DNA from 4 places in the Ruminiclostridium papyrosolvens DSM 2782 genome. Region 2 is predicted to be linked to each of the others. Evidence: riboswitches for the same ligand, from Rfam matches in the RefSeq annotation. Region 2 holds a riboswitch; each other region holds the start of a gene.
The links. A riboswitch is a leader RNA that binds a small molecule or an ion and turns the genes downstream of it on or off. The one in region 2 is predicted to bind cyclic di-AMP.
Positions count from the first base shown of each region.

Region 1: linked by a shared signal. The riboswitch ahead of P0092_RS10525 (C40 family peptidase) and the one ahead of P0092_RS13275 (C40 family peptidase) in region 2 are both predicted to bind cyclic di-AMP.
Region 3: linked by a shared signal. The riboswitch ahead of P0092_RS14220 (C40 family peptidase) and the one ahead of P0092_RS13275 (C40 family peptidase) in region 2 are both predicted to bind cyclic di-AMP.
Region 4: linked by a shared signal. The riboswitch ahead of P0092_RS11240 (transporter substrate-binding domain-containing protein) and the one ahead of P0092_RS13275 (C40 family peptidase) in region 2 are both predicted to bind cyclic di-AMP.

Region 1 is NZ_CP119677.1:2,260,996-2,268,847, reverse strand. It holds gene P0092_RS10545 (peptidylprolyl isomerase) at 1-814, shown strand, start outside; gene P0092_RS10540 (pyridoxamine 5'-phosphate oxidase family protein) at 899-1,414, opposite strand; gene P0092_RS10535 (glycoside hydrolase family 11 protein) at 1,570-2,472, opposite strand; partial or broken gene P0092_RS22120 (hydroxylamine reductase) at 2,725-2,901, opposite strand; gene P0092_RS10525 (C40 family peptidase) at 3,089-3,985, opposite strand; cyclic di-AMP (ydaO/yuaA leader) riboswitch at 3,986-4,126, opposite strand; gene P0092_RS10520 (heavy metal translocating P-type ATPase) at 4,258-6,750, opposite strand; gene P0092_RS10515 (urease accessory protein UreH domain-containing protein) at 6,787-7,852, opposite strand, start outside.
Region 2 is NZ_CP119677.1:2,973,132-2,980,983, forward strand. It holds gene P0092_RS13270 (DNA internalization-related competence protein ComEC/Rec2) at 1-1,936, opposite strand, end outside; gene P0092_RS13275 (C40 family peptidase) at 2,057-2,947, opposite strand; cyclic di-AMP (ydaO/yuaA leader) riboswitch at 2,952-3,093, opposite strand; gene P0092_RS13280 (GNAT family N-acetyltransferase) at 3,185-3,715, opposite strand; gene P0092_RS13285 (hypothetical protein) at 3,882-4,109, shown strand; gene P0092_RS13290 (aspartyl-phosphate phosphatase Spo0E family protein) at 4,106-4,261, opposite strand; gene P0092_RS13295 (MarR family winged helix-turn-helix transcriptional regulator) at 4,455-4,925, shown strand; gene P0092_RS13300 (YhgE/Pip domain-containing protein) at 5,039-7,252, shown strand; gene P0092_RS13305 (hypothetical protein) at 7,383-7,565, shown strand; gene P0092_RS13310 (O-acetylhomoserine aminocarboxypropyltransferase/cysteine synthase family protein) at 7,731-7,852, shown strand, end outside.
Region 3 is NZ_CP119677.1:3,169,213-3,177,064, forward strand. It holds gene P0092_RS14210 (accessory gene regulator ArgB-like protein) at 1-94, opposite strand, end outside; gene spoIVA (stage IV sporulation protein A) at 493-1,761, opposite strand; cyclic di-AMP (ydaO/yuaA leader) riboswitch at 1,957-2,128, shown strand; gene P0092_RS14220 (C40 family peptidase) at 2,131-2,838, shown strand; gene P0092_RS14225 (NAD(P)H-dependent glycerol-3-phosphate dehydrogenase) at 2,915-3,910, opposite strand; gene plsY (glycerol-3-phosphate 1-O-acyltransferase PlsY) at 3,943-4,584, opposite strand; gene der (ribosome biogenesis GTPase Der) at 4,658-5,983, opposite strand; gene P0092_RS14240 (radical SAM protein) at 6,040-7,332, opposite strand; gene rpmF (50S ribosomal protein L32) at 7,508-7,690, opposite strand; gene P0092_RS14250 (YceD family protein) at 7,734-7,852, opposite strand, start outside.
Region 4 is NZ_CP119677.1:2,447,097-2,454,948, reverse strand. It holds gene P0092_RS11260 (helix-turn-helix transcriptional regulator) at 1-499, shown strand, start outside; partial or broken gene P0092_RS22135 (S-layer homology domain-containing protein) at 958-1,215, opposite strand; gene P0092_RS11255 (DUF362 domain-containing protein) at 1,424-2,461, shown strand; gene P0092_RS11250 (permease) at 2,454-3,356, shown strand; gene P0092_RS11245 (GGDEF domain-containing protein) at 3,669-4,289, shown strand; cyclic di-AMP (ydaO/yuaA leader) riboswitch at 4,304-4,434, shown strand; gene P0092_RS11240 (transporter substrate-binding domain-containing protein) at 4,548-5,375, shown strand; gene P0092_RS11235 (amino acid ABC transporter permease) at 5,392-6,048, shown strand; gene P0092_RS11230 (amino acid ABC transporter ATP-binding protein) at 6,065-6,787, shown strand; gene kamA (lysine 2,3-aminomutase) at 6,822-7,852, shown strand, end outside.

The DNA of each region.
Region 1 (7,852 bases), 710 kb from region 2:
TATTAACAATATGAAAGCATCTGACTACGCAAAAAAATTGGCTCTTGATAACGTAGTAGATTTCAAAATTCAGCTTTCAAAGGCAAAAGCTGCCAAAACGGCCTTAACTAAAAAAGAAACAGATGATTTCAACACAAACATGAATTCATATCTTAATTCTCTGGCCGCAACAACTGCAGAACAAGAAAAGATTATTAAGAATGAAACAGGCTTTACCCTATCTCAATTCAAGAGTTTTTATAACAACGTGTCTATTGTAAGAAAATTCTCTTCTCAAACACAAAGTAGTTACAAAACTACAGATACTGAGCTCAAGAAATTTTATGATAGCAACAAAGATAAGTTTTACAAGGTAATTGTAGGACATATACTGTTCCTGAGTAACGACGAAAACAATCAGTCCACTCCCCAAAAAGATGCAGAAGCAAAGAAAAAAGCAGAAGACACCTTAAAAAAAGTAAATGAACCTAATTGTGATTTTGCAGCACTGGTAAAAGAGCTTTCTGAAGATCCCGGTTCTGTTGAAAAAGGCGGAAAATACACAGTAATGAAAAACCACCAGTATGTACCGGAATTTGAAAACTGGGCAGTAGATTCGTCAAGGAAAGTGGGAGATACGGGTATTGTTAAAACCTCCTATGGCTATCATGTAATGAAGCTGATGAAAGTCTACTCTTTTACACAGTTAAAAGATGATATAAAGAGTGGTTATATTTCTAAGAGATATGATGATGATTTAAACGCTTGGAGAAAAGATAAGAAATATAAACTCGTAAAAAATGAATCAGTTTTCAACGCAATAAAGGTTCCCTAAAGAATTCTAAATGGGTTGTCGCAAGTTTGTTTTGCGACAGCCCTCTGGTCTTTTAGAGTATGTTATTAGTTCAGCCCTACAAATCTAATCATGACTATCGGAAAAACACAAATGTTGTCTGGTATCAAAGCCTAATCTATGAATCTCTGAACATACAAAGTCAATGCTGGTTGGTGTTACCTTAATGAGGTACAAGGTGGTAGGCAACTGTTTCAGTTTCTGAGCGGAAATATTCTTCAAGGCCAATAGCTCCATGTATTCATTTGTCCCGGGTTCCACAATCTCTGCTACACCGTTGACCTGCATCCCTCCCAATTTGTCGAAGCCGGTATATTCATCGTAGATGGCGAGGCAGACATTTTTATTTCCCTCCAGCCCTCTAAATTTCAGGCCACCCTCAGAAAGTAGCCAGAATCTCCCGTCTTTGTAGTTGTACTCAATTGGTGTACAACGGACAAAATCACTGAAGCCTGTGGCCAAGGCGCAAGTATTATGTGTCATAATAAATTTCTCTACCCTTGTCAAAAGTTCGTTGCGGTCCATCCTAACCGCATTTTTCTCTTTTTCAACCCAATAGGAGACCGCCTTACTATAGTCCATAAAAACACACTCCTTATTTTATTACCCTTAATAAATGACACTTTGATTTGGTAAAACTAATTAAGCGTCCTTACCTGGCTTACTAAAAAGGAGCATCGCTTACCTTTAAGGGTATACGACTGCTCCTTTGTGGTATAGTATAACACTACTTCATATTAGAAAGTAGTTATTATACCTAATAAGTACTTTTTCATAGTTGCAAGATCAAGAGAGTCTACTTGACTGTCCCCGTTAACGTCAGCATTAGAAAGAGCTGCACCAGAAAGTTTTGTAGCTCCTATTAAATGTGATTTTAATGCTGCAAAGTCTAAAGAATTAACACTTCCGTCACCATTTAAATCACCCTTTACCACAGGCTGATTTCCGCCCCCAACATTAAGTGACATTGCAGTAATGTCCGCTCTGCCACTGCTTTGATACCCTTCTACAACGAGTGAGATTTCATACATCTTACCCATTTTCATACCCATCTTTTCCCATGCTTTGAAGTGTTCACTTACGGATATTGTTCCGCTTGTACGTTTCGATGTCCTAACACTCCAATACTGCTGAAAAGTTGTATTACCTTTGATTGAAGGTTGGTTTACACGAGTAGTCTCATATACGTCATATGTAGCACCATCAACAGTTATTTGTCCCTTTGACGTAGCTCCCGGTGGCCTCCAATTGCCCCAACTATCAATAATGTAATACTCTACAAGTGGGTCGACAGTCCAACCATAGACGGCCAAGTATGAATTTCCTGATGGTTGATAGTTTGCTGCATAGTCCAATGTGATGGTTCCAAGTTGCTGATGCGTCTTGGTCTCATCATACTTTTTACCGGTACGGAATAATGCATTATTGATATTACTCCACTGGCAACTGAACTTACCGCCACCGTTTAACGTCATACTGGTAGTACCACTATCCTTCCACAACTCATAGTCGTATCCGTCAAAGGTTCCCGTTTTAGTATCGGTAATCGTTAATGGTGTTACCGCCTGCACATTCAGAGCAAAGGTACAACACACGATTGATAAGCCTAAAGTCAGGGCTTTCATTAATTTCTTTCTCATTAAATATCCTCCTTTCTTTTAAATTTTTTGTTTCTTTTCCAATTATATCATAATTTTCTATCTTTATCTACTATTCGGTGCAACTTCTACAAATAAAGTTGAATATTTTTCTTAAAATTTATGAATATTTACCACTTAATGCCATGACTTACCCTATAAGCAGTTTTAAATCTGCATCTACTAATCCAATCCCCCCAATACCAAAATTATCTACAAGATATTTTATAACATTTGGAGCTAAAAACGCCACACGGCAGTTAGAATAACCGTATTCTTTGGGAGTTTTTTAGCAAATTTAGTGTAATACTCTCTGCTTTCCATTCTTCCGTCACAACCTGCCATTACAATAAACTTTTTTATGGCTCCGGTTTTAACTGCATCTACTACTTTATCAGACAAAGCAAAAACTTGGTTATGTGCAAATCCTCCCCAAAATAGTCTTTTAGCTTCAATACTATTAATGATACAAGAAAACTATTTTCAGGGTTGTTGCAAATGCAACAAGAACTATTATTTTATGCATTATGGATTGAAATAATTCCCTTCAACAAAAAGCCGCAAAAAACACCAAAAGATGAATTTTACGGCTATAAATTATTTAATATTTACGTTATTTCTAAATTACTCTTTTTGCTCCAATATAAGTACCCCTGTATTCAGACAGCTTTTGTACAAGGACTCTGCCGTTTGACGAAGATGCATGAATAAAGGTATCCCCACCCATATAAATTCCTGCGTGGTCTATTTGTCCTGATTCTTTTCTGCTTGAAGCATCAAAAAATAAGATATCTCCTGCTCTCAGCTGGCCCTTTGATACCTTAACTCCATTAGAATACATACCTTGTGCAGACCTGTTAAGACTGACATCAAACCTTTTGTATACATAGCCTACAAAACCAGAACAATCAAAACCTGTCTGTGGGCTTGCCCCGCCATAAACATATCTGACCCCTTCAAATTGACGGGCATAAGAAATGAGTTTACCGGTTACTGAGCCATCATTCTCAATGACAGCAAATCCGGCTGCTGATGCACCTCTGGAAATTTGTGTGTTGGCAGTTGATATATTCACAAATTTGGATGATACATAGCCCACCTTTGAGCCTATCTTAACCTTGTTCCAACCCTTTCGGACATCAAGAATCTGTACGGAAGTACTTCTTTTAAGCTTGCTTATAACCTTACTTGAAGTTCCGGCACTTTTCCTGAAATTTACACCACTTGCATTGATAACTCCTTTTACAGACTGCAATTTAACATAGTTACTGCTAACCCAGCCGGTTTTCTTGTTATATGAAACCTTGTACCAGCCTTTTGAATAGTCTGTAACAGTTACTTTTGCATTTGTCAATTTGGTTACAATTGAGGAAGATGTTGTTGGTGACTTTCTCATTTTTACGCTTGTACCTACTACTTTTGCAGGCATTGTTGCAGCCATAACAGCCGTAGCTGCAAATGCAAAAATCAGGGTGACAATACATCCTGCAATTGCCTTGGTAATCTTTTGTTTCATTACTCCTCCTATAGTGTGCTTCCGAAGTTAGCTGCCGGGTTCGGGTAATAGGATCACCCTACCATATAAAATGGATTAACCCCCTTTTTCTTGGTTCCTCCGTACTTCGCGCTTTTGGCGAAGATTCAGCAAGTTTTTTTGACTACTTTAATTAAACTGCTTCTCACCACCTCCTTTAATCAAATCAAAAAATACAAGCAGTCAATATATAATTCGTGTTATTAATAATTATTTGCGGGGTCAAAACTCTGGTAATATGCGTTAATATCTGATTATTGTTTTTTCCCCGTATTCCACTCTTGTTTCTGCCATTCCTCAACATTATCAAACTTACGGTTATCCATTGGCTCATAACCTTTTAAGCTTAATGAATTTGTTACTACCGAAACAGAGCTAAAGGCCATTGCACCGCCAGCAATCATAGGATTGAGTAATCCCAGTGCAGCAAATGGTATGCCTATAATATTGTAGAAGAACGCCCAGAAAAGATTTTGCTTTATTTTGGTCATTGTTTTTCTTGATAGTCTTATGGCAGCCGGAATGGTTCTTAAATCCCCCCTCATAAGGGTAATATCTGCTGCTTCAATTGCAACGTCCGTCCCTGTGCCTATTGCCATACCGATGTCTGCAGTAGCTAATGCAGGAGCATCATTTATTCCGTCCCCAACCATTGCTACTATTTTGCCTTGTGCCTTTAGTTTTTCTACTTCCTCTGCCTTATTTTCAGGAAGTACCTCCGCCAGTACATTAGTTATACCTACCAGTTTTGCAATAGCATTAGCTGTCCTTTTATTGTCACCTGTAATCATATATACGTCAATACCAATATTTTTCAACTCAGCAATTGCAGCCTTTGAACTCTCCTTTAAAGTGTCCGCAACCGCAACAAGAGCAGTAAGTTGGCTGTCTATAGACATCAGCATGGCTGTTTTGCCTTCGTCTTCAAGTCTTGCTATGGCAGCTTCAACATTTCCCATATCAATACCCTGTTCACTCATCAGCTTTCTGGTACCAATATAAATTCTTTTGCCGTCTAAAACAGACATTACGCCTCTGCCCGGTATTGCTTCAAATCTGTCAGGGTCATTTATATTGCCAAGTTGTTGTTTACCATGCTCATAAATTGCCACTCCCAAAGGATGTTCTGAACTTTTTTCTGTAATTGCTGCAAGCCTTAATATTTCCTGTTCATTATAGGAAGTATCTATAACAACTATATCGGTAACTTCCGGCTGGCCTTTAGTAATTGTTCCTGTTTTATCAAGAACTACGGCGTTTAGCTTGTATGCCATCTCCAGATGTTCTCCGCCTTTTATGAGTATTCCGTTTTCAGCACCTTTTCCGGTACCTACCATTATTGCCGTAGGAGTTGCCAACCCCAGGGAACATGGACACGCAATAACCAGAACTGCCACCGCACTTACTATTGCCTTTGTCACATCACCTGTTACAATCAGCCATATTACAAAGGTTAATAACGCAATTGCCACTACTACAGGAACAAATATACCTGAAACCTTGTCGGCAATCTTCTGAATTGGAGCCTTTGAGCCTTGAGCATCTTCAACCATCTTGATTATTTGTGACAATGCAGTATCCTTGCCTACCTTTGTGGCTTCGAAACGGAAGGTCCCGTATTTGTTGATGGTTGCTCCTATTACAGCATCTCCTGCCTTCTTCTCAACCGGAAGACTTTCTCCTGTAAGCATTGATTCATCTATGGATGAATTGCCTTCCAATATTTTACCATCAACAGGAATTTTTTCTCCCGGTCTTACAACAACCACATCACCGGGCAGAACATCTTCTATAGGAATGTCTTCTTCAGTTCCGTTTCTAATTACTCTGGCCGTCTTGGCCTGTAAACCCATAAGCTTTTTTATTGCTTCTGAAGTTTTACCCTTTGCAACCGCTTCAAGATATTTACCCAGCAAAATAAGCGTAATAATAACCGCTGCCGCCTCAAAGTACAAGTCTTTCATCATGCCTTTATGAACTTCCTCGAAGAATACATTGTAAAGACTAAAAAAGTATGCAGCTGATGTACCCATTGATATCAATACATCCATGTTAGCGCTTTTTGATTTCAATGCGTAATATGCATGTTTATAAAATCTGAAACCGATTATAAACTGTACAGGAGTTGCTATTATCAGCTGAAAATACTGATTATGAAGAAATGAAAGCAAAGGGCTGTCAAGCTTCAGCATTCCCAGTATCATGGCGAGTACAAGAGGAGTACTTAGCACTGCCGAGACAATCAGAGAAAGCTTCAAGGATTTTATCTCCCTCTCCCTTTGCTCTTTCTCAGTATCTTTGTTTACCTCTTCAGCCATCTCCGCTCCATAGCCCAAGCCTTCAACTATTTTAATTATGTCAGAAACTTTTACCGTAGTCGGGTCGTATTCAACATTTGCTTTTTCTGTGGCAAGGTTTACAGCTGCCTTTACTACTCCTTCGGTCTTATTAAGCTTTTTCTCAATTTTTGCAGAGCATGCCGCACACGACATGCCGGAAAGCTTCAATTCAACTTTGTTTCCGGTTTTTGCGCTTTCCTCTATAACACCATAACCAAGTTTTTGGATTGTTTCCTGAAATTTTGCTGAATCGGTCAAACTGTCATCGTATTCAACAGTTGCTTTTTCTACCGCAAAATTAACATTTGCATTCAAAACTCCATCAAGCTTATTCAGACCCTTTTCAATCCTTGCTGCACAAGCCGCACAGCTCATTCCTGTGATTTTAAGGGATTCTTTCCTATTCATTTTATCTGCTCCTTTATTGTTGTAATATTTTATACATTATCCGCAGCATCCTCCTGCTGATGACCCTGCAGACGGTGTATAGCTGTTTACTTGATTCTTTATTTCTTCAATATTAATTGTATTTATATTATCTACCACCTTTACATAGCCATGTAACATGCCCATTCCACATTGGAAGGTAAAATCAAGAGTCGGAGACAATTCCGGTGTTTCCTTTTCATTCTTTAAATCCATCTGTGCCTGATACTCAGGAAACACAACTATGCTATTGCATATGTTCAATTTGTCAGTATTAAACTTAATTGTTGCAGGTATACCCTTCTGTAAAATAACAACTGCAGGTGAATACCCATAATCGTTTACTGTTACGGTTACCTCCTGTTTATCTCCGTTTATCTTTGAAATAGCTACTTCGTCAGTAGGAATCTTCCCGTTTGCAAATTTAGTAGCCTTGGAGGCGGCTCCGCAACAGCCGCCTGAACTTGAAACAGCACCTTGAGAATCGCTATTATCTGTTACGTCTTCATCACGTAAAGACGACACGTCACTTACAACCTTAATATTACTGCTAATCATTCCCATCCAACAGCTGTATACAAATTTGCCTTCCCTGTCAGGGGTAAAATCAATAACATTTTCTCCGGCCTTTAATGGCATATTCTCAATATTGTATTCAGGTATGTTTAATCTGTTGTTACAGCCGTTTATATCCTTTGACTCAGCTGTAATTATCCATCTAACGGGAATACCTTTTTGAACCGTTATAGGACTGTACCTGCCGGAATCAAGCTTTGTTGTAACTATCTGAACATTTCCCTCTATTTTAGCAACTCCCCCTTGGGTAGATGATGCGCCAAAGACTGGATTTGTATTGAATCCAGAAAGGGAAAGGCCTCTGTTTAACATTATAATACCAAGAAGCAATACCAGTACAGCACTTACCTTCATCATTTTATGTGTAAATTTGCTGCTAAGGAATGAACTGACAGCGCCAAACCCAAACATTAGGGGAACCGTCCCAAGACTAAATAGAAACATTGATAAAGCCCCTGTCATGGCACTTCCAGTCCCCAAGGCATACAGCTGCATTGCCTGCAAAGGT
Region 2 (7,852 bases):
CGTTATCAAGGTTTATTCTATCTCCCTGTTTGCATTTAATTATTAAAATATTTTTATCTTTACATATACTATTTATTTTCCCAAAGCCTTTCCCGTCAGTTTCCGGCACTATAACCGTACCTACAGACAGTTCTCTGAGTACTGCCTCGAGACCTTCCGTATGGTCAGAATGTCCGTGTGAGGCAATAACAATATCGACTTTTTTAGTACCCCTGTCAAGAATATATGGTATCATAACTGACTCCCCTATATCAAACTTGGATTTTGAGTTTGCCTCACGTCCTCCTCCGTCAATGAGTATTTTTGTTCCATGTGCTGTTTTTATAAATGCGCTGTCACCTTGACCCACATCCAGAAATGTTATTTCCAAAGGCTTAGGTATTAGCGCCTTAGCCCCGAATATAATAATTGTCAAAATAACAACTGCTCTTTTCAGGTGTTTTGTGTATTTCTTAACCTTAAAATAATTCCTGCCTTTAAACATATAAATTATGAATAAATAGTAGAACAAAACCATTCCAAGTGTTGGGGTAGGTAATTTTAATAACGAAAACGGTATTTTAGCCGTTACTTCTGTAATAAACAATATGAAGGATAGAAAGGTGTTATTAATGTATCCGATAATAACCGCCAAGTATATATTAAGTAAACCTGTAAAAACCATAATAAAACCTATAATTGTTACAAATTCAACCAACGGTACAACGAGAATATTTGAAATAATAGAGAATGTTGAAAAGTTATTAAAATAATACAAGGTAACGGGTATAACACCCAATTGGGCTGCAACGGTTGCTGCAAGTGTATCTGAAACTACGTTAGGGATATATTTTCCTTCGGTAAAGGACTTAATTCGCGGATAAAACAAAACAAGGGACAAAGTTGCACCAAAAGATAGCTGAAATCCTATATCAAATAGTGTGTAAGGATTAATTATCAGTATAATAAGTGCCGAGGCTGAAATACTGGTATATATTTCGGGTTCACGCATAATAATTCTGCCTGCCAAAATTATTATTCCCATAATAACCGCCCTGACTACCGAGGCAGAAAAACCCGTAACAAATACAAATAATATAAGTATAAAAATAGTAATTATGTTAGCTTTGAAATTGCTCAAACGCAACTTTTTGAAAATAAAAGTAAAGGGCATAATAATAAATGCAATATTCATTCCCGAGGCTACCATGATATGGGTAAGCCCGGCTTTACTGAACGCTTTGAAGGCATTTTCATCCAAGCCGTCCTTATATCCTATGAGCATACCTTCCAGTAGTCCTGCCTGATTTTTATCCAGAGAAGAACTGATTATGTCAACAACTTTATTCTTTATTGCATACCCTGTTTTATATAAATAGCCACCTCCCTTTTTACCTGAGACTTGAATATCGGATGCACCATGTAAATATACTCGTCCGGAAATCCCCACAGATGCCAGATATCTTCTATAATCAAAGCCTCCCGGATTTGTTGCAGGCTTTGGCTTTTCAACAACTCCCGTAAAACTGATTTTTGCTCTATAGCCTTTTATGTTAATATTGTTTACATAAACAAGTATCCTGTTTTTGACCTTGAAGGTCCTATTTTTATAAATTACAGATTCTGTTTGCAAAACAAAATTTGATTTGCCGTCCTCCGAATTCTGTACTTCACTATCAATAAAACCTTTTACTTCTATGGGATTGCCGTAATACTGATTAAAGCTTTTGGTATAGCGATATTCTGCATTATAGAAAAGCATCCCGCCTGCTATAAAAAAAGAAAGCAATATAAAAATTGTAGTTTTAAATTTTCCGAAATTTTTAAGAAAACATATTATAGTTAATAAAATTATGAATGAAGTGATAAGAAAGGAATTCAATCCAATACAGCTTACAAGAAGTATCCCCAAAATAAAGGACACAGCAAAAAGACAGAGCGGTCTTTTGATATTCAAAACAACCTCCATATTAAGTTTATAGAATTAATAATTATGAATTTTCAAGATAAAAATTGAAAGTTAATATAGACCACAAAAACGTCTTATAAAAGACGTTTTCGTGGTCTATGATAAGATTTAAATTACTCTTTTCGCACCAATGTAAGTTCCCCGATATTCAGATAGACACTGAATAAGCACTTTTCCATTAGAAGTTGATGCATGAATAAATTGGTTGTTACCTAAGTAAATACCAACATGGTCTATTTCACCAGCTGATTTTCTGGAAGATGCATCAAAGAACAACAAATCGCCAGCCCTTAAAGCTGTCTTAGAAACCCTTGTTCCGTTTGAATACATGCCTGATGCTGAGCAGTTAAGACTAACGCCAAAATTCTTATACACGTAGCCGACAAAGCCAGAGCAATCAAAGCCACTTGGACTTTTCCCACCATAAACATACCTTACACCAATAAACTTCTTTGCATATGCAATTATTCTGCCAACTTGAGAATCATCATCATCGCTGACAAATGTCGCAGCTTCCGTAGAACGGGAAGTTTTTGCTGAATTCGCTGCTGAAGAAACAAATTTCTTCGAAACGTATCCAACCTTTGAACCCACTTTAATTTTGTGCCATTCATTAAGTGTATCCAGTATTTGTACATCTGTTCCCTCTTTTAAAGAACTGATTACTTTGCTGCTTGTACTGGCACCCACTCTAAAATTGACACCATTAGCATTAATACTTCCTTTTGTGGTTATAACCTTTATGTAGTCATTGCTTACCCATCCGGTCTTTCCATCAAAAGAAATCTTGTACCAACCGCTAGACTTATCAAGCACTGAAACTCTCTTATTGGAAAGTTTAGTGATGACACTTGCTGAAGTATTAGGCTCTTTTCTTACATTGACGCCAGTACCCTCAATCTGAGCCGACTGCGAAGCAGCCATTGCAGCAGAACATACTAACACAAGTGAAAAGGCGAAAATACAAGCGACAAGTACCTTGGTAATCTTACCTGTCATTGGCCCCTCCTATAGTAGCGCTTCCGAAGTTAGCTGACGGGCTCGGGCAATAGGACATCCCTACCATTCCTTAAAACAATAAAAATGGATTAACCCCAAATCTTGGTTCCTCCGTACCTCTTTCGAGGATTCAGCTTATTTAATTCGTTATTATTATATTTAATTTATTACAGTTTGTCAAACTTTTAGTAATAAAACAGCAATTTTTTGGTAATAATTTTGTAATATTAATGTTTTTTACACTTTCTTCCACATAATCAGAGCATGTTCGGTTATTTTGTTTAAATCATATAAGGTGTCAAATTCATATTCGGTATAACCGCATTTTTCCCAAAATTTAAAACCGGATATATTATTTTTGCTTACGGAAAGACAATAAGTATTTACATTAAATGAATTTTTAAAGTAATTCTCGAGAATACTAATTACTTTTTTACCATAGCCCTTTGATTGATACGGTAAATCAATGGCAAATGAATTTATCCAGAGTATATTTTCCTCAACAGACAAGGAGCCTTTGACCAAACCTATGGATTTGCCTATAAACGAATCCTTTTTTTTAAGAAAAATATCCAAAAAGAATACATTATCCTTAGATATAAATTTGAAAAGCTGACTGGAAAATACATCATAGCTTATAAAACCATAAACTCCTGTTGCAAATTTAAAGCCATCCGTATTTTCGTAGATTGAATATATATTTTTAACACTTCTGTAACTAATACTTTTTAAATGTAAATCATCAAACAAGATATCTAGCTTTAGCATATAACCATATCCTTACTGAACAATAGGTGTTGATACAATGAATTATACCAAATAATACGGTATAAAAAACAGCCCATATTAGGAAATATTTGACATATAATGTGATTAGCTTTATTTTTATTATATAAGCTAAGCATTTTACAAAAGACAGAAAGGGGAACCGAAAATGTGTAAGGTATTTAACGAGCAATTGTTTGAATGTTCTTATATTACTCTTAAACTGTTACTGGAAGTGTTTAAAAAAAATTTGATAGATATAACTGATTTTAAGAGTAATAGTGAACTTAAAATCAGTTATATCCAAAATAATTTAAAGCATATAAGTCAAATTGAAAGAAGGTCATTAATCGAATGTGTAATTCATGAATGTATTGAAATTAATCGTAGTTGCTAATTTAAACTATAAAACTGTAAAATTAAGTCATCTAATCTCTTGCTGATTTTAAGAATGTCGTGTTTCGCCCATGGTTCATTATCCAACAAATCATAAAGCTGCTGCTTAAGACACTCGACTTCTTTGTTAAGTGTGTAAATATTTGTTTGCATTATGTAACCCCACTTCTTTTCTTTGGTAAAATATATACTTATTTTACCATTATTTTGTATTAAAGTAAATACATATCCCAAAATTTGTAAGTGATTACTGATTTTTTTCCAAAAACAGTTTACTTTTTAAACATTCAGTAGTATATTAAAATAAAATAGTTTGAAATTCAAATTAAGTGAGGATTAAAAGACCATGAACTCAGAAACAGAAAATAGTTTACTTATTGTAGATGAACTGTTTAGAAAGCTTATTGATAAGTACAATAAACTTGAGAGTAAGAAATTTTTCAGTAAAACACTTGACGATCTTACTGTTATCGAAATCAACACATTAGTTGTTATAGGTCACGGTGAGGAAGATAAGAGGATGTCAGAAATTGCAAATTCTTTAGGTGTTACTTTTGGTACTCCTACTGTTACTGTTGACAGACTTATAAAAAAAGGTTATGTCATCAGAAGACGGGACAATGAAGACCGTAGACAAGTTTTTATTTCTCTTTCTGACACTGGGAAAGATGTTTTTGAATCAATTATTATTATTAGGAATATACTGGCTGAAAAGATATACGGTATCCTTAGTGAGGACGAAAGAAAAGCCCTGATTAATATACTTTCATCACTTGATTCACACTTTGATGATATTTTTAGCTTTAGGAATAAATAGTTTTTTTTGTCGAAATATTTGGAATTTCAAATTATTTTTAATTTAAAACATTCGAAATTACTAAGTAAAATTCAAACGAACATCTATATTCAGAGAAAAGGGAGGTAAAATTTATGCAAGCATTAAGAAAATACAAGAAATTTGCCGTAGTTGTTGCAGTTATTTTAATACCATTGGTTTACAGTTTCTTCTATTTAGATGCTTTTTGGGATCCATACAGCAAACTTGACAAGCTTCCTGTAGCCGTTGTTAATCAGGATAACGGAGCAACTATTGGCGGTGTAAGCAGAAATCTGGGTAAAGAAATTACAGACAATATTAAAAACGATAAAAATCTTAAATGGGTTGTTACATCAGAATCTGATGCAAAAGACGGTGTAGAAAACAGAAGGTATTACGCTATGATTAATATACCTGATGATTTCTCCAAAAATATTTCTTCCGCTGCCGGCAGTAACAAGACTCAAGGTAATTTAACATATACTGTTAATGAAAAAAGAAATTATCTTGCAAGTCAAGTACTAAACAGAATTACACTAGAGTTTAAGGATAAAGTATCCAAGTCCGTTTCTGAAGAAATTGTAGGAACCCTTTTAAATCAAATACATAAACTTCCTGCTGATCTAAAGAAACTTGATAACGGCTTAAATGAAATAAAAGACGGAGCTGAACTACTCTACGATAGCAATAGTAAAATTGTAGACGGTCAGAAAAAATTTAATGCTGGTGTTAATAAGCTGAACGACGGACTTATAGCAGTCAACAATGGTTCTGCTGTTCTGGCACAAGGTTCAAAGCAGCTAAGCGATGGCGCAGAACTGTTCTACAGGAGTTTATCCGGAGGTTCCGATAAAATAACCGGTTTGGTTAACGGCTCAAACAGTTTTATGTCAGGTTTGTCAAATCTGAATTCAGGTTTAAATCAATTGAATTCAAGCATTACCAAGGCTGCTCCACAGATTTCTCAGCTCTCTAAAGGAGGCTCAGACTTAAATAACGGTTTGCAGTCCTATACTTCAGGTGTAGATAAATATATAGAATCTGTAAACAAGGTTTCGCAGGCTCAATCCGTATTGGCAACCTCTATTCAAAAATATGCTGCAAGCCATCCGGAAGCCATGACAGACCCGAATTTCAAAGCTGTAATAGCTACTCTGGAAGCATCAAAGTCTGTTCCTGAACAGCTCAAAGCAGGCGGAGACCAGTTATCCACTTCAGGAAAACAGCTTGCTGCAGGTTCAGAAAAAGTTGCAGGCGGCGTTTCACAGTTGGCTGCACAGTTGGGTTCTGTAACCGGAGGTATAGATAAGCTTTCTGCTGGAGCAAATAAATTGAATAAATCTTATCCAATGATTAATAAAGGTATACGTGATACTGCCGGCAGCATAAAAACTGCCTCCAATAAATCTAAAGTGCTTGCTTCGGGTGCTTCATCCGTCAAAGACGGAGTTGCCAAACTATCTGACGGTGTTTCAGCACTGGAAGGTGGCAGTAAGGAATTATCAAAGAATTCCGTTGTTATCCTTAGCGGTGAAACAAAGCTTCAGGACGGTTTAGCTAAACTTAAGGCTGGAGTAACTGAAGCCGGCAACGGTGTATCCTCTTCTCTTCTCAAGGCCGATAGTCAAATGAACGGGACTGACGGGTTGAAAGAATATGCTGCATCTCCTGTTAAAATTACGGAAAAGAAAGTATACGGTATTCCTGATTACGGTACCGCCTTTACGCCTTATTTTGTATCGTTGTCCCTTTGGGTTGGTGCATTGATGATGTTCTTTGCAATTTATCTGGATGAGGAAGTAAGATTCCGCAGATTCTCTTCAGCTTCTAAAGGCTATATGAGATTTTTTGCATATACTTTCATTGGCATTGCTCAGGCACTGGTTTTGGATATCGTTATTCTTAAAGCCTTACACCTGAATGTTACCAATGTTGGACTTTTTGTACTCACAAGTATAATAATTTCAATGTCATTTACTTCTATAATGAGATTTTTACTTGTACAGTTAAGGGATGTGGGCAAATTTATTGCTATTCTTCTTTTGATATTACAGCTTACTTCCTGTGGAGGAACCTTCCCTATGGAGCTTGTTCCAAGATTCTTCAACGTAATTAATCCGTTTATGCCAATGACATACTCAGTTAACGTATTGCGAGAAGTGATTTCAGGTGTTAATGGCGGATTTCTGACTCAGAGCCTAATTGTTTTGGTTGCTATAATGGCTGGTTTCTTTGCATTAAACATTGTAATATCAAAGCTTAGATTCGGATGTATTTCTTCTGATTCTGATGATTTTGTTAAAATATCCGAAGAAGCTTCAGCTTAAATTGAATTAATTTTAATAGTTTTATAAAATCCCAAAACTGACATGGTATTTCTACTGTGTCAGTTTTTTATTGGAAGCATATCTTTTCTATTTTGCAGCAAAATACTATTAAAGGTATTCACATTATTATATGGCCAAAATATGGCAGACGGAGGTATTGGCAATGAGAAACAGAAAAATAGACGATGACTCTCTTTTAACGGTTTTTGAACGAATTATAAATAGTATTCCAATAAGATTTCAAAGTACCACCAGAGAAGATACTTATGATGACAGTAAGATGTCTGAGGATGATATCGAAAAATTTAGATAAACTGTTGTCTTTAAGACTATGGATGAACCATAGTCTTTTCTCTTTTTTATATAATTATATTCACACATGTCTTGACAAATATGTATTCTATTTTATATTCTTTTGTTATAAGAAAATAATATTCGTTTTAGAGATAATTAGTTTAATTTTATATGAGGTGATTATATGCCATGGAAAATTGAAACCAAGTGCCTTCAGGAAGGCTATAAACCTGAAAACGGTCAACCCCGTGTACTCCCTATTTACCAGAGTACAACCTACAAATATGACTCAACTGAGCATGTTGC
Region 3 (7,852 bases), 200 kb from region 2:
AACCATAATCAATTTGTTCAGCTTTTTCTTCTGAGATTCCCGGGATATTTAATACAATCTCTTTAGTGATTTTCTTTGTTATATCCTCTAGCACTCAATCACCGCCACTTACATTTTACACCATTATATCCTATTTTTCTTTCTTTGTCGATATTTTTTTCTTTATATTAATATGTTACCAATTAAATAATAGCTCTATTACCTACATTAATAAAAAGCGCACATATTGCATAATATTTAAGTTCAGTACTAAATGTTACATTTATTTACTCATATAACTAATATATCTCTATATTTAAATCAATTTTCATTTGATGCGCCTTCACAAAGAATTTTATCCTGATTTATACATGTTTTTAAAATAATGCTACATCTGGAAACCAATAAAGTCAAGCTACATCATCGGCACTATAATAAAAATAAAACCTGCAAATAATTTGCAGGTTTTATTTTTATGAAACCCCTATTAGAATTTGAACATTAATTTTAAAGTCATGCGGTTTTATTGTACCGGTGCCTCCTCTTGTTGCAATTACGCTTCTGTTTGTACCTAACAATATGTATTGAAGGAGCACTTGCTCTGAGTTTCACTCCAAACTTGTTACCCTGCTTTATAATCTCCGGTTCTTCCAAAGTAAGTTCTTCCATCTGGGGTGAGACCATACCATAGCCTTTTACCTTGACTTCATGTAAGGCATATTCTACCCTGTCGTATTCCTTCTTTACTCTTGCAAGGTCTTTTATAAGGCTTATAAGCTTATGTTCACCCTCTATTTCCATTCCCGACTCTTCGCTTAAAATTCTATACAAAAGTCCGTCAGCAGCCGATAAATCAATTAGAACATTTCCTTCACCGAGGCTTACCTTATCTATTACTGCCCTTTTGACAAACTCATATTGCTCAAAAGAAGGCAGAGCATCCTTTATTGTACGTATTTTTGTGGCTGATTTAAAAGTATCCCTTATTGAAGTTATAATATCTGACTTTAACCAATGAGAATCCTCCAAAGCTTCAACCCATTTTGGTATATTGATACCTATCTCACAGATTGGGAACTCGTGAAGAACCTTCTCCATAACAGTATCAACATCATCAATTCTCATTTGGAGACAGTCCATTGCGATTACTGTTACACCATATCTTTGCTCCATCTCATCACGCAGCTTCAATGTTTCTGAATCTCTGGGATTTGTTGAATTGATAATAACCACAAAAGGTTTATTTATAGCCTTCAGTTCTGTTATTACCCTTCTTTCAGCTTCAACATAATCCTCTCTGGGGATATCTGAAATTGAGCCGTCTGTTGTGATTACAATACCTATGGTTGAATGTTCATTGATTACTTTCTTTGTCCCAAGCTCAGCCGCTTCCTCAAAAGGTATCTGATGATCATACCACGGTGTTGAAACCATTCTAGGTGCATTATTCTCCAAATGTCCCATTGCACCCTTGACCATGTAGCCCACACAGTCAATCATTCTTACTTTAAGCTGTACGTTTTCGTCAATAACAACTTCTACTGCTTCATTGGGGATAAATTTAGGTTCAGTGGTCATTATAGTTCTTCCGGATGCACTTTGCGGAAGTTCATCTATTGCCCGCTCTTTTTGATATGTGTTCTCTATGTTCGGGATAACCAACAGATCCATGAACCTTTTAATAAAAGTTGATTTTCCCGTCCTGACAGGTCCCACAATTCCTATGTAAATATCCCCTTGAGTTCTTTCAGCTATTTGCTGGTATATGTTGAATTTATCCACCCTTAGAACCCTCCCCTATATTGTTACACGTCCCGTAACGGACTATGTATATTGTCTTTTTCAATATTAAATATATGTCCGAAAAAAGTTATTATTACAAAAAAATAAATTTATTGAAAAATGTGTTTTATTACTGAAAACCTTGAGAAGAGTGATACGGGAATTGACATTAACAAACATTCCACGATATAATTTTTTATATAAAGGCTGAATCCTCTTTAACGAGGTACGGAGGAACCAATTTTGGGGCTAATCTGAAAAAGATAATTAGTAAGTGTACATATAATAATCATCTTTGTCTTTTTCGTAGGGCGATCCTATTGCCCGAACCCGACAGCTAACTTCGGAAGCCATAAATAGGAGGCTTAAATGTTTCAACTAAAGAAAATGATTTCCGGTGCTGCAACTATTGTGCTGTGCCTGGGATTGTTTGCATTTTCATCTTTTGCCGATGAAATTCAGACTGGAACAGTTTCCGCATCTGTTCTAAATCTCCGAAGTGACCCCGGAACATCTTCAAAGGTTATTGGAAGTATGACCCGTGGGGACAAGCTCAGTATTCTTGAAAGCTCAGGTGATTGGTTAAAAGTAAAAACATCAGATGGTGAAACGGGTTGGGCATACAGTCAATATATTGCCCTTTCCAAAGACTCCGATGACATTACATCGGTTAAGCAGTCTGATAAAGCTACCGACTTATCAGAGCAGCTAGTTAAGTTTTCCAAAACTCTATTGGGTACAGAGTATGTTTATGGAGGTACAACCCCCAAGGGCTTTGACTGCTCAGGATTTGTACAGTATGTCTTTAAACACTTTGATATTTCATTAGAGAGGGTTGCTGCAAGTCAGTCAACCCAAGGTAGTCGGGTCTCAAGTCAGGACTTGAGTGCCGGTGATTTGGTTTTCTTTGACACTGACGGAGGTCACAACAGTATTAGCCATGTTGGAATATACATTGGCGGAGGACAATTTATCCATGCGGCATCAGGAAGTTCTACACGAAAAGTTATAATTTCTGATATAACTTCCGGATATTATGCAAACAATTTTATGAAAGCAAGACGAATTATAGTGTAATTATTTTTGAGCTGCTCTTTCGAGCAGCTTTTTTTTAGCTGAAAAAGGGCTGCTATCTGCAGCCCTTTCATCAATATTACATTTCATTTTTCTTATCTCTTGTCATTAAAGCCCCTACAGCACTTCTTGGGTCTTTACCTTCAAAAAGTATTCTATATGCTTCTTCAGTTATTGGCATGGAAACACCAAGTTTTTTGGCTAAATCGTAGGCAGGTTTTGTAGTTGCTACACCTTCAACAACCATATTTACTTCATCCAATGCCTGCTGTACACTCTTTCCCTGACCAATCAGAATACCGGCCCTTCTGTTTCTGCTATGCATACTCGTACATGTAACTATCAGGTCTCCTACTCCCGTAAGTCCTGAAAAAGTGTCAGCACACCCTCCCATAGCTACACCAAGTCTGGATATTTCTGCAATTCCTCTTGTCATAAGAGCAGCCTTTGTGTTGTCACCATACCCCAAACCATCTGAAATTCCAGCACATAAGGCAATTATATTTTTAAGAGCTCCTCCAAGTTCAACACCAACTACATCAGTATTTGTATAAACTCTGAAATTAGGAGTCATAAACAAATCCTGAAGGAACTCAGCAGTTTCAATTTTTTCACAAGCAGCTACCACAGTAGTGGGTATATCTCTTCCTATTTCTTCTGCATGGCTTGGCCCTGACAGCACTGCTACGTTGTTATCAGGTAATTCCTCCTGCATTATTTCCGAAAGCAATTTACAGGTTTCATTTTCAATTCCCTTTGAACAGGTAACTACAACCGTATCCTTTGAAATAATACTTGCAAGGGTTTTGCAATTCTGCCTTGTTGTTTGTGAAGGTACAGCCAGCACAACTACCTCCGCTTCTTTGCAAGCCTCCAAAATATCATTTGTAAATTCTACGCTTTCAGCTACTTTAACACCGGGTAGCCTTGTAATATGCTCTCTGTTTTTCTTTAACATTTCTATTTCTTCTATCATAGGTGACCACAATCTAACCTTGTTACCATTCTTAGATAACAATACCGCCATTGCCGTACCCATGCTTCCCGCACCAACAATTGCTATATTTCTATTCATGTTTGCCTCCCTATATCAATTAAATTATATCATTAAGCTTTTTTCTTTTCACCGATTTTTGATTCTGTTCCACTCAACAGTCTCTTAATATTCCCGTTATGACGACTAATTGCCAGTATAGACAATATTGCAGCAAATATAATAAAAACCGGACTGTTCCCTTTTATGGCAGCTCCTATTGGAAAAGCTGCACATGCTAATATTGAGCCCAGTGATACATATCTGGTAATAGCTACTACTATAACAAATACCCCCAGAAGAATAAGGCCAAGTTTCCAGTCCATCATCATTACCACTGAAAATGAAGTAAGAATACCTTTTCCGCCTTTAAACCCAAAGTATAACGGCCAGTTATGCCCTGCTATAGCAGCGATACCGCCAACCATACCGCCTATCCCTGAAATATTAAACAAAGTAATTGAATCAGGTATGGAAGTAATAATCAAGTTACCAATAATATATGATAAAACTCCTTTAAGAATATCTCCGAATATTACAAGAATAGCTGCGGTTTTTCCAAGTGTCCTCAATGTATTTGTCATTCCTGCATTACCGCTGCCATGCTTGCGTATATCAGTTCCGTAAATTCTCCCCACAACAATGGAAGTATTCAAGCTCCCAAGGAGATATCCGATTATCATAACCAATAAAATCTTTATTGCAAAAAGACCCATCTTTCCCTCCAAGCCAAACCGGCTAAAAATCTTTTAAAAGATAAAAATTCCTATTCTCTCTACAATGCTAAGACTAATCTTCCTTTTCACGCTGCCTATGGATAAATCTTATTGGAGTACCTTCAAAGCCAAAATTCTTCCTCAACTGATTTTCCAAATAGCGCTCATAAGAATAGTGGAATAAATCCAAATCATTAACAAATATAACAAACGCCGGTGGCTTTATACCTACCTGAGTCATATAGTATATTTTCAATCTCTTACCCTTGTCTGAAGGAGGCTGAACCATAGCAACTGCTTCATTTACAAGATCGTTTAACATTCCTGTGGAAATACGGAAAGCTGCCTGATCTGCAACAAATTTAATAAGCTCATAAATCTTATTAACCCTTTGTCCGGTTTTAGCAGATATAAAGAGAACCGGTGCATAGGTCATAAATCCCAGTTTCTCATGCACTACTTTCCTGTATTCCTCAAGTGTACCCGTCTGCTTTTCAATTAAATCCCATTTGTTAACAACTATAATTGAGGCTTTTCCCTGCTGATGTGCATAACCCGCAATCTTTGTATCCTGCTCTGTTACACCGTCTTCGGCATCAATCATAATGAGGCATACATCTGCACGTTCAATAGCAGTCCAAGACCTGATTGTACTGTATTTTTCAATAGTCTCGTTGATTTTGCTTCTCTTTCTTATTCCGGCTGTATCAATAAAAGTGTATTTTTGTCCATCCATTTCCACATGAGTATCAATAGCATCTCTGGTAGTGCCGGGAATATTACTTACAATAACTCTGTTTTCGCCAAGTATAGAATTTATCAATGAAGATTTTCCTGCATTAGGCTTTCCGACAACGGCTACCTTAATAACATCCTCATCTTCTTCAGCATCAGTATCTTCAGGAAAATGCTCAAAAATTGCATCAAGAAGATCACCCATACCAAGGCCATGGACAGACGAAATAATCTGCATATCACCCATACCCAGATTATAAAATTCATATACATCAGGAGGTGGCTCACCAATCCTGTCAACCTTGTTTACACACAGAACAACAGGCTTCTGAGATTTTCTAAGCATGGTAGCAACTTCCTTGTCGGTAGCTGTCATACCGTCCTTCCCATCCACCATAAATACAATAACGTCTGCTGTTTCGATTGCAATTTCAGCCTGACGCTTCATTTGCTGCATAATGATGTCCTCAGAATAAGGCTCAATTCCTCCCGTATCTATTAATGTAAACTTAGTACTTCTCCACTCTATCTCAGTATATATCCTGTCTCGTGTTACACCAGGAGTATCTTCTACAATAGAAATTCTGCTGCCTGCCAGATAATTAAAAAAGGTAGACTTACCAACATTCGGTCTGCCAACGACTGCTACAACAGGTTTACCCAAATACTACACCTCCAAATAAAATTAACAACAAACTTTATTATATTTATATAAAATATCTAATTCCCAATCAATGAATTCACAAACTCACTGCCCGAACCATCCACTATTCGAATAGGGATGTTAAGCTCCGCTTCAATACGTTCAACAGTATAATCGTCCAGTAAGACCTGTTCCCCTGCTCTCAGCATATTTCTGCTTATTAACAGCTCCTGACCCAAATCACGGCCTTTCAGCTGCTTTACAATATCCTGACCCGTAAGCAATCCCGTAACAGTTACGTAAGGGCCAAAGAATTCATTTTCTATATCATAAACATTGACTTCCAAACCATTATATACATTTTTTATTTCATCTACCAATTGTAATATATTTTTATATACAAGTCTACCTGTTACCAGACTTACCTTCCGGCAGGCAGACAATATATGCTTTTTCTTATTCTTTAGGGCTTCCTTTACTTCTTGTCTGAGTAAGGCCACCATACCAACACCGTTTTCAATCTGCGGAAAATCTTCGTATTCCCTGTACCGTGGAATATCAATATCAGCATTAATATAAAACTCATCAGACAGGTATATAACTCTGGAGCCTTTCTCTTTCAATAGTTTATTCTGCCATTTATGTACCTGATTTATAACATTCGCACTGCTCTCCATATCAAATGGCTTCAATTCAAACAGGTTTTCCCTATGCCTGCTTATACCAACCGGCACAATTGAAACGCTGTTTATAGAAGGATAAAGCTGACACAAATCTTCAATAGTTTTATCCAGCTCATCTTTATCATTAATATCCCTACACAAAACAATCTGACAGTTAACTTCAATACCGTTATCCGTCAACATTCTTATTTTGTCCATAACATCACCGGCAAACCTGTTTCCAAGCATGAATTTTCTTAAATCAGGGTTGGTGGTGTGTACAGAAACATTTATAGGTGACATCCTATAATGAATAATTCTCTCAAGCTCTTCATTTTTTATATTAGTTAGAGTAACATAATTTCCGGTAAGGAAAGAAAGTCTTGAATCATCATCTTTAAAGTATACTGTTTCTCTCATTCCCTTTGGAAGCTGGTCTATAAAACAGAAAATACACTTGTTGGTACAGCTCTTAGCTCCATCAATAAGTGAATCCTCAAAATCAAGCCCTAAATCTTCAGTTTCATCCTTTTCGACTTCTATCTCCCAAATCTCACCATCAGGCTTTTCAATCTCCAGAAGCAGTTCCTCTGAAGACTGATAATACCTGTAGTCAAAAATATCCTTTATATTCTGCTTGTTTATGGATAGCAGGAAGTCTCCTGCCTCAACCCCCGCTTCTTCAGCAATGCTCCCGGGTTGAACCATACATATTTTTATTTTGCTGTGCAAACTATAACACCATCCTACTAATTTTTCATAAACAAGCGAATACTTTTTCGCTCTATACTATGATTTACATTTGCTAAAGAAATAATCAATAAATTTTTTTTTAAAATCAAAAAGCAGCAAGATATCATCCCGCTGCTTTAATGACATATTATTATTTAGCTTCTACTTTAACTACCTGTTTGCCATCATAATATCCACATTCACCACATACCCTGTGAGGCAGCTTGAAAACATGACACTGTGGGCAGCTTACTAGAGTTGGTGATGCCAGCTTCCACTGGGATCTTCTCTTACCTGTTCTTGCCTTGGACCATCTACGCTTTGGATTTGCCATCAATAACACCTCCCTACTATAATGCAACCATCAAAGTAGAAACCTACTTGAAATAATCTTTAAGTATTTCCATCCTTGGGTCTACTATCTCTCGCTCATCACACTTGCAACTTTTAATATTTAAATTGGTTCCACAAGTCCTGCATAGCCCTTTGCAGTCTT
Region 4 (7,852 bases), 530 kb from region 2:
ACATATTAAAAACTATGAGAGTAACGGGTATTGGGATTTTTGGCAAAAGCAAGATCTTATTCCGGGACAGGACTGCGACACAATTTGCGGCTTACTCGATAGTATCAAGGGCAAATTGGATGACGATGGCGGGAGCGAACCGAACAGCAGCAGCGGTCAGATTATGGCGTACATAAATGACCCTGAGGGCAGGCTTTGTGACTGGGGTATTCCACGTTCAGAGTGTTACGGTGTACGACTTCCTTTTAATTATAAAGGCGAAGTACCTCCGCAAATGCTTATGATTGATGTTCCCGAGGCCGAGTATATTGTTTTTGAACACGGACCTTTCGACTATGAGCAGGAAAATCGTAGTGTAGAAGAAAAGATTGAAAAGGCAATGGCAACTTTTGATTTTGCAGGCACTGATTACTGCTTTGATACTTCTCCCGGTAGAATAATTTACTTTTATCATAATCCGGAACGGTTTTTTAAGTATGTCAGACCGGTGAGGAAGTAATAACTAAATAGGATACAACAAAATTCCAAGTTATAGGACAGATTAACTTGGAATTTTGTTGTACCTGAGAAAACACTGAAACAATTATTGTGCAACTTATCCGGACTGCATTATGTTAATTACCAAAATGTTTATTAAAAAAGTCGCCTTCACGGCTTTTTTTAATTTATATGACTTTTCTGATATAACTATTTGTTATTACCAAATTGGGACAAATTATGGTAAAATATTGCACAGGTATTATTCTATTTTATTAAAAGGATAGAGACGAATATACATAAATAAAATAATAGTAATATTAAACCGTCCTTCGACGGCGGAAGCTTCACCATAAATTACATTTCTACAATATTGTCCGAATTGTCCGATAAATCGGCTTTTGCAGCAATAGACGGCATAGGCTTTCATGATTACAATTCAGTTGCGGACTGCTCGCTTTTATCCAGTATACACCAGCTCTATCCCACAGTACCCATGTATTTGACCGAGCGCTCCACCCATAACGAGGATGGAGCGGACCGCATTTGTACAATACTTCCGAAATTACATAAAATCCTAACACGAACTGAACATTTATAACTAATGTTGAATATAGCCATTGCACATTGTTCTTGTGATATAAAGTTATATGGTCTGAATGAATTATCAGGGTATCCGCTCATATAGGATGCATTTGCTGCAGTCCATACTTTTGCTACAAACCAGTCCTTACTGTTTACATCAGTGAAATATGAAGAATTTCCCTATGAAGATTATAAGTCACTCTAAAGGTAATATTGTGCAAAAAATTGGAATAAATTGCTCAATTTGATACAGCAATTGACTTGGGTTAGAATTGTATGTTAAAGTAAATTTTGGAATAAATTTCATGTATTTGATATTGCTTCTGATTTATAGTATTGAAAAAGTGGGAGGATAAGAAATATGAATATTAAAAGTATGATAGGTATTGTTTTAAGCATTGTAATTATGCCTTGCCTCGTAGCATGCAGTAATGCTAAGGAAAGTGTTAATGAAGTTGCTGTGGTAACCTCATCGTCAACCTTATCATCAACCTCACCATCAACTCCATCAGTAACCCATTCAAAGAGAGAAACCCCAATCGTGTATATGACTCCTGACATCAGCTCCAAGGGTTTAATAGCTGCTTATAAGGCGCTGGACTGGACACCGAAAGGTAATGTTGCAGTGAAGCTCAGCACAGGTGAGCCGCCGGCTAGTAACTATCTCAAGCCGAAATTGATTAAAGAACTGGTGCAGTCAGTCAAGGGTACAATTGTGGAATGTAATACAGCGTATGGAGGCTCCCGAATCAGTACAGCCATGCATATGCAGGTCGCGAAGGATCATGGCTTTACCGCGATTGCAAAGGTAGATATTTTGGATGCCGACGGTTCAATGAGGCTGCCGATATCAGGGGGAGCCCATCTGAAAGAAGATCTTGTAGGAGCACACTTTTCCAATTATAATTCATATCTTGTATTATCTCATTTTAAAGGACATGAAATGGCCGGATTTGGAGGTGCTATTAAGAATATTTCAATAGGTCTTGGTTCGAGGGAAGGAAAATGTCTGATCCATACAGCCGGCAATAGTAATTCAAGTATATATGGACAAAATCAGGATGCCTTTCTGGAATCTATGGGTGAGGCTGGTAAGGCAGTTTCTGACAGCTTGGGAAACGGAAGGAATATTGTTTACATCAATGTGATGAATAATCTTAGCATAGATTGTGACTGTAACGGCAATCCGGCAAAACCGGAGATTGCTGATATCGGAATACTTGCATCCACTGACCCGGTAGCGCTGGATAAGGCATGTATAGATCTTGTATATGCTGCAAAAGGCAGTGAATCCCTCAAAGAAAGAATTGAAGATTTGAATGGATTACATACGTTGGAATACGCAGAGAAAATAGGTCTTGGTTGTCGCACTTATAAATTGGTGAATATTAATGATTGATATACTGCAGCGTGAGTTTATATATTTATTCTATTACTTTAGTGTACAATTGGAACAGATTTTTACATATTGGCTGTTAGGCATGCTCATAGGGTCTGCGGTGTCGGTGTTTGGTAAGGAACGGATACATCGGCTGTTCAGTGGCTTGCAGAATAAGAGGCTTGGGGTATTAGGCATTTTCCTTGCCTGTTGTCTTGGGATAATCTCTCCGCTTTGCATGTATGGAACAATTCCAATTGCCGCTTCCTTTTCAGAGAAGGGTATGAGAGACGACTGGCTGGCTGCTTTTATGATGTCATCGATTTTGTTAAATCCTCAGCTGATTATTTATAGTGCAGCATTGGGAACTAAGGCATTGATTGTACGAATTATCGCCTGCTTACTATGTGGATTTATGGCAGGGTTGCTAATAAAGTTATTCTACAGAGAAAAATCATTTTTTAATTTCAGCGGTTTTTCTGAAATGAAGAGCCATGATACAGATGCCAACATTCTACTACGTTTCCTTAAAAATTTTGGAAGAAATGTGAAAGCAACCGGTCTGTACTTTCTTCTGGGAATATTATTATCCGCGCTGTTTCAGAGATATGTACCGGCAGATGCATTTGCTAATTTATTTGGTAGCAACAAGGGATTTGGTGTACTGATAGCAGCTACAATAGGTGTTCCGCTTTACATGTGCGGAGGAGGAACAATACCGCTTTTGCGGCAGTGGTTATTTGACGGTATGAGCATGGGATCTGCAGCAGCTTTCATGATTACAGGGCCAGCCACAAAAATAACCAATTTGGGTGCTGTGAAAATTGTATTGGGTACCAGACGGTTTGTGCTGTATTTAGCATATGTTATAATTTATGCACTTTTAATTGGATTCTTATTAAATATTGGAATTTAATAGCGTTTAGAATAACCGGCGTTTTCAAAAAACACCCAAAAAAGTCTTTGATATGTTCCCTCGAACAGATGTTTCCATAACACCAAAAATTTGAATTATATCGTGTCTTGTATCCTGCGTTTTTTATGGTAAAAGATTAAGACTCCTTTTAATATGATATCTATATTGTTTCTCCATCGTAATATTAAGAGATTTGTAAACATAGACTAAAAACGAACATTTAGATTATAATGTTCATATATTAATAATACATTATTGTGTTTACATATATATGTAAGTTTGATATGATAATATATAAGGGAGATAATATATATGGATAACAATATAGTTTCAAAAGAAAAGTTTATTGAAAAGGTTCAAGAGTTTATTTCAAATGCTGATGGACCCTTTAGTATTGCTGTAGCAGATATTGATAATTTTGAAAGTATAAATAAAATATATGGGTATAAAATAGGAGACAAGGTTATTGAAAAACTTGTGTCTATATTTACACAAAACCTTACAGGTATGGATTTAGTTACTCGTCATGGAGATGAATTTAACTTTCTTCTTGTTAAAAAAGGTGCAGAAAGAAGTTTTATGGAAATGGAAGAAATAAGACGATATCTTTCGGACAATATGTTTCCGCTGAGTGATTCCAATAAAATAGAGAATGTTTATATTACTATAAGCTGTGGTATAGCCAGTTATCCACGAGATGCCAAAAACGCAGTTGAACTTTTCAGGGTTGCTGATAGTGCAATGTTCAGGGCAAAAAAGCTTGGAAAGAATAGAGTCTGCTTGTCAGAAGCAGAAAGTATGGTTTTGAAATCAAGTTACTTTACTAAAACACAGGTTGACAGACTGGCAGGATTGTCAAAAGAAAAAGAAAAAACAGAAGCTTTTTTGTTACGTGAAGCCTTGGATGATTTATTTAAAAAATATAGTAAGTAATATTAAAACTTAATATATAAATTTTGCTTAATCCATAGAATGGAACGGGAGAACCAATTATTTGGGGTGAGTCCGTAGTTAAGGTAGGGTAATCTTTCAAACCGAACCCGTCAGCTAATCTCGTAAGCATTGAAAGAGAAGGTGATTAATATGCATTAGTTGTACCTTTTATTAGGTACACCCTTTTATGCGCTATGGATAACTCTTTCATAGTGTTTTTTTATTTTTAAGAAAATTTAATTTGGGGAGGCGCAGTTAATGTTTAGAAACAAATTGAAATCTATTTTCCCGGTAATACTAATACTTATATTGCTGGCAGGATGTGGAAGTAAAGGAGTAAATATTGGAGTGGTTACCGGAACAACCTTTGAAGAACAAGCTAGAAAGCTGACTAAAGTTAAGGAAGTAAAGCTTTACAAGGATGATACATTGACTCTTTGGGAATTGTCCAACGGAAGAATTGATGGAGTAATAACAGACCGAATGGTTGGAACAATCGGTATAAGAGACGGCGGCTATAAAAATCTAAAACTTGCAGGAGATTTATTATATAAAGAAACCATTGCGGTTGCAATTAATCAGAAGGACGATGCCCTGAGACAGGCTATAAACAAAGTATTAAATGAAATAATTTCTGATGGTACATATGAAAAAATCAGTAAAAAATATTTCGACATTAATATCCTTGATGGAGTTGATTATAAACCAACAATCCCCAATGAAAAACCTGCAACTGATGATAGTCTGGATAGAGTTAAGAAGGCGGGAAAAATAAAATTTGCAATGAGCGGAGGTTATCCTCCATTTAATTACTTCAATGATAAAGAAGAACTTACGGGCTTCGATGTCGATATTGGAAAAGAAGTAGCAAAGCGACTGGGGGTCAGCTACGAACCCATTACCACCGATTGGAGCGGAATACTTGAAGGCCTGAGGAGTAAACGCTATGACGGTATTTTTGGTAGTATGGCTATAAGTAAGGACCGTTCTGAAGTAGTTGACTTCACAGACCCTTACTATTATTCAGGTGCACAATTAATTGTAAGGAATGATTCAAAAATAAACAGTCCGGACGATTTGAAATAGGCAGGAGGATAATTTATTGAAATACGATTGGAGCATACTAATTGAAAAATTTCCGATATTTTTACCTGCGGCATTTGAAACACTAAAAATAACAGCTGCAGCCATAATAGTCGGTTTGGTAATTGGACTTTTAACGTCAATGTGCAGAATTTCTAAAATAAAGCTTATATATTATCCAGCAACTTTTTACGTTAATTTGGTCAGAGGCACGCCTATATTATTACAATTATTCATTGTATATTATGGGTTAACTGATATTGTTAATCTTTCCGCATATCCTTCTGCAATAATTGCTTTTGGTCTCCACAATGGGGCATATATATCAGAAATATTCCGAGGCGCAATTAAATCAATAGACAGAGGGCAGTTTGAAGCTGCCCGGTCTATTGGAATGAGTAAATTTAGGGCTATGTACCGTATTATACTTCCTCAGGCTTTAAAGCGAGCTGTTCCACCATTGGGAAACCAATTTATAATTGCGACAAAAGATTCCTCACTTGCTAGTGCAGTAACAGTAAAAGAGTTATTACTTAAATCTCAACAGATGGGTTCTTCTACATTCCGTTTTATGGAGTACTTTTTAATTGCTGGAATTTATTATTTTATAATGACCTCAATACTTGGATTCTTCGTGCATAAACTTGAGAAAAGACTAGCCGTTAGTGACAGATAGGAGTGAGATAAACATGATGCTGGAAGTAAAGAATCTACACAAGAGTTTTGGAAAACATGAAATATTAAAAGGAATAAATCTATCGGTGGAAGAAGGCGAGGTAGTAGTAATAATCGGGCCCAGCGGCTCAGGAAAAAGTACATTACTGAGATGTATTAATTTTCTGGAAAAAAAACAAAAAGGTGTAATTAATATAAATGGGGTACGAATTGAAAACAAAGAACGAACAATAAATAAAATGCGTCAAAATGTTGGTATGGTTTTTCAGCACTTCAATTTATTTCCTCATAAAACAGTCCTGGGAAATATTATAGAAGGACCTGTCCAAGTTAAAGGTGAAAATAAACAGATAGCTATTCCCGAGGCCTTGGGGCTTCTTGAAAAGGTGGGGTTAATTGACAAAAAGGATGCTTATCCGGCTATGCTGTCAGGCGGTCAGAAACAAAGAGTTGCAATTGCACGTACCTTGGCCATGAAACCTCAAATGATCTTATTTGACGAACCAACTTCAGCCCTTGATCCGGAGTTGGTTGGAGAAGTACTCAATGTAATGAAAGAATTGGCACTTGAAGGAATGACAATGATTATTGTGAGTCACGAAATGGGCTTTGCAAGAGAAGTATCCGATAGAGTGATTTTTATGGATGATGGTAAAATCCTCGAAGAAGGAACTCCTGATCATATATTTACTAATCCACAGAATGAAAGAACTCAAACATTTCTAAGTAAAATTCTATAGACTTAGCATCTAAGGAAATGAAGGGAGAGATTTGATGCAAAGAAATTATAAGGACATACCTATGTGGAAGAACGTAACCGAGTATGAATGGAATGATTGGCGATGGCAGCTTGCCAATAGAATAACAACGATTACTCAATTGGAACAGGTAGTAAACTTAACTGTTGAGGAAATAAGGGGAATAGAGAAGTGTCTGAAAAAGCTACGAATGGCAATAACTCCTTACTATGTAACATTAATGAATCCGGAAGACCCGGCTTGCCCCATAAGAAAGCAAGCCGTACCTACAATTAATGAAACATATATATCAACATGTGATAGCAGTGATCCACTGCACGAAGGAATAGATAGTCCTGTTAATGGACTAACCCATAGGTATCCGGACAGAGCATTGCTTCTTGTTACCGATCAGTGCTCAATGTATTGCCGACACTGTACAAGGAGAAGATTTGCCGGAAACGACGATAAAGAGCTTTCTATTACTAATGTTAATAAAGCAATTGAATATATAAAGAACACAAAGCAAATAAGAGACGTTATTCTGTCCGGTGGAGATGCCTTATGTATATCGAATGAACGTCTTGAATATATACTCAAAAGCTTAAAAGCAATAAATCACGTAGAAGTAATTCGTATTGGCACAAGAGTACCTGTCGTCATGCCTCAAAGAATTACCCCTGAATTATGTAATATGCTAAAAAAATACCATCCTTTATGGATTAATACTCAATTCAACCATCCGAATGAACTGACCCCTGAGGCAATTAAAGCATGTGAAATGTTGTCAGATGCCGGTATTCCCCTTGGTAATCAATCTGTATTACTCAGCAATATAAATGATTGTCCCTACATTATGAAAAATTTGGTCCAAGGACTTGTGAAGTCAAGAGTAAGACCATATTATCTTTACCAATGTGACCTTTCAGAGGGAATTGAACATTTCAGGACTCCGGTGACAGTCGGGGTTGAAATAATAGAAATGCTAAGAGGTCATACATCAGGTTTTGCAGTTCCAACCTTTGTTATTGATGCTCCAGGCGGCGGCGGTAAAATTCCTGTAAACCC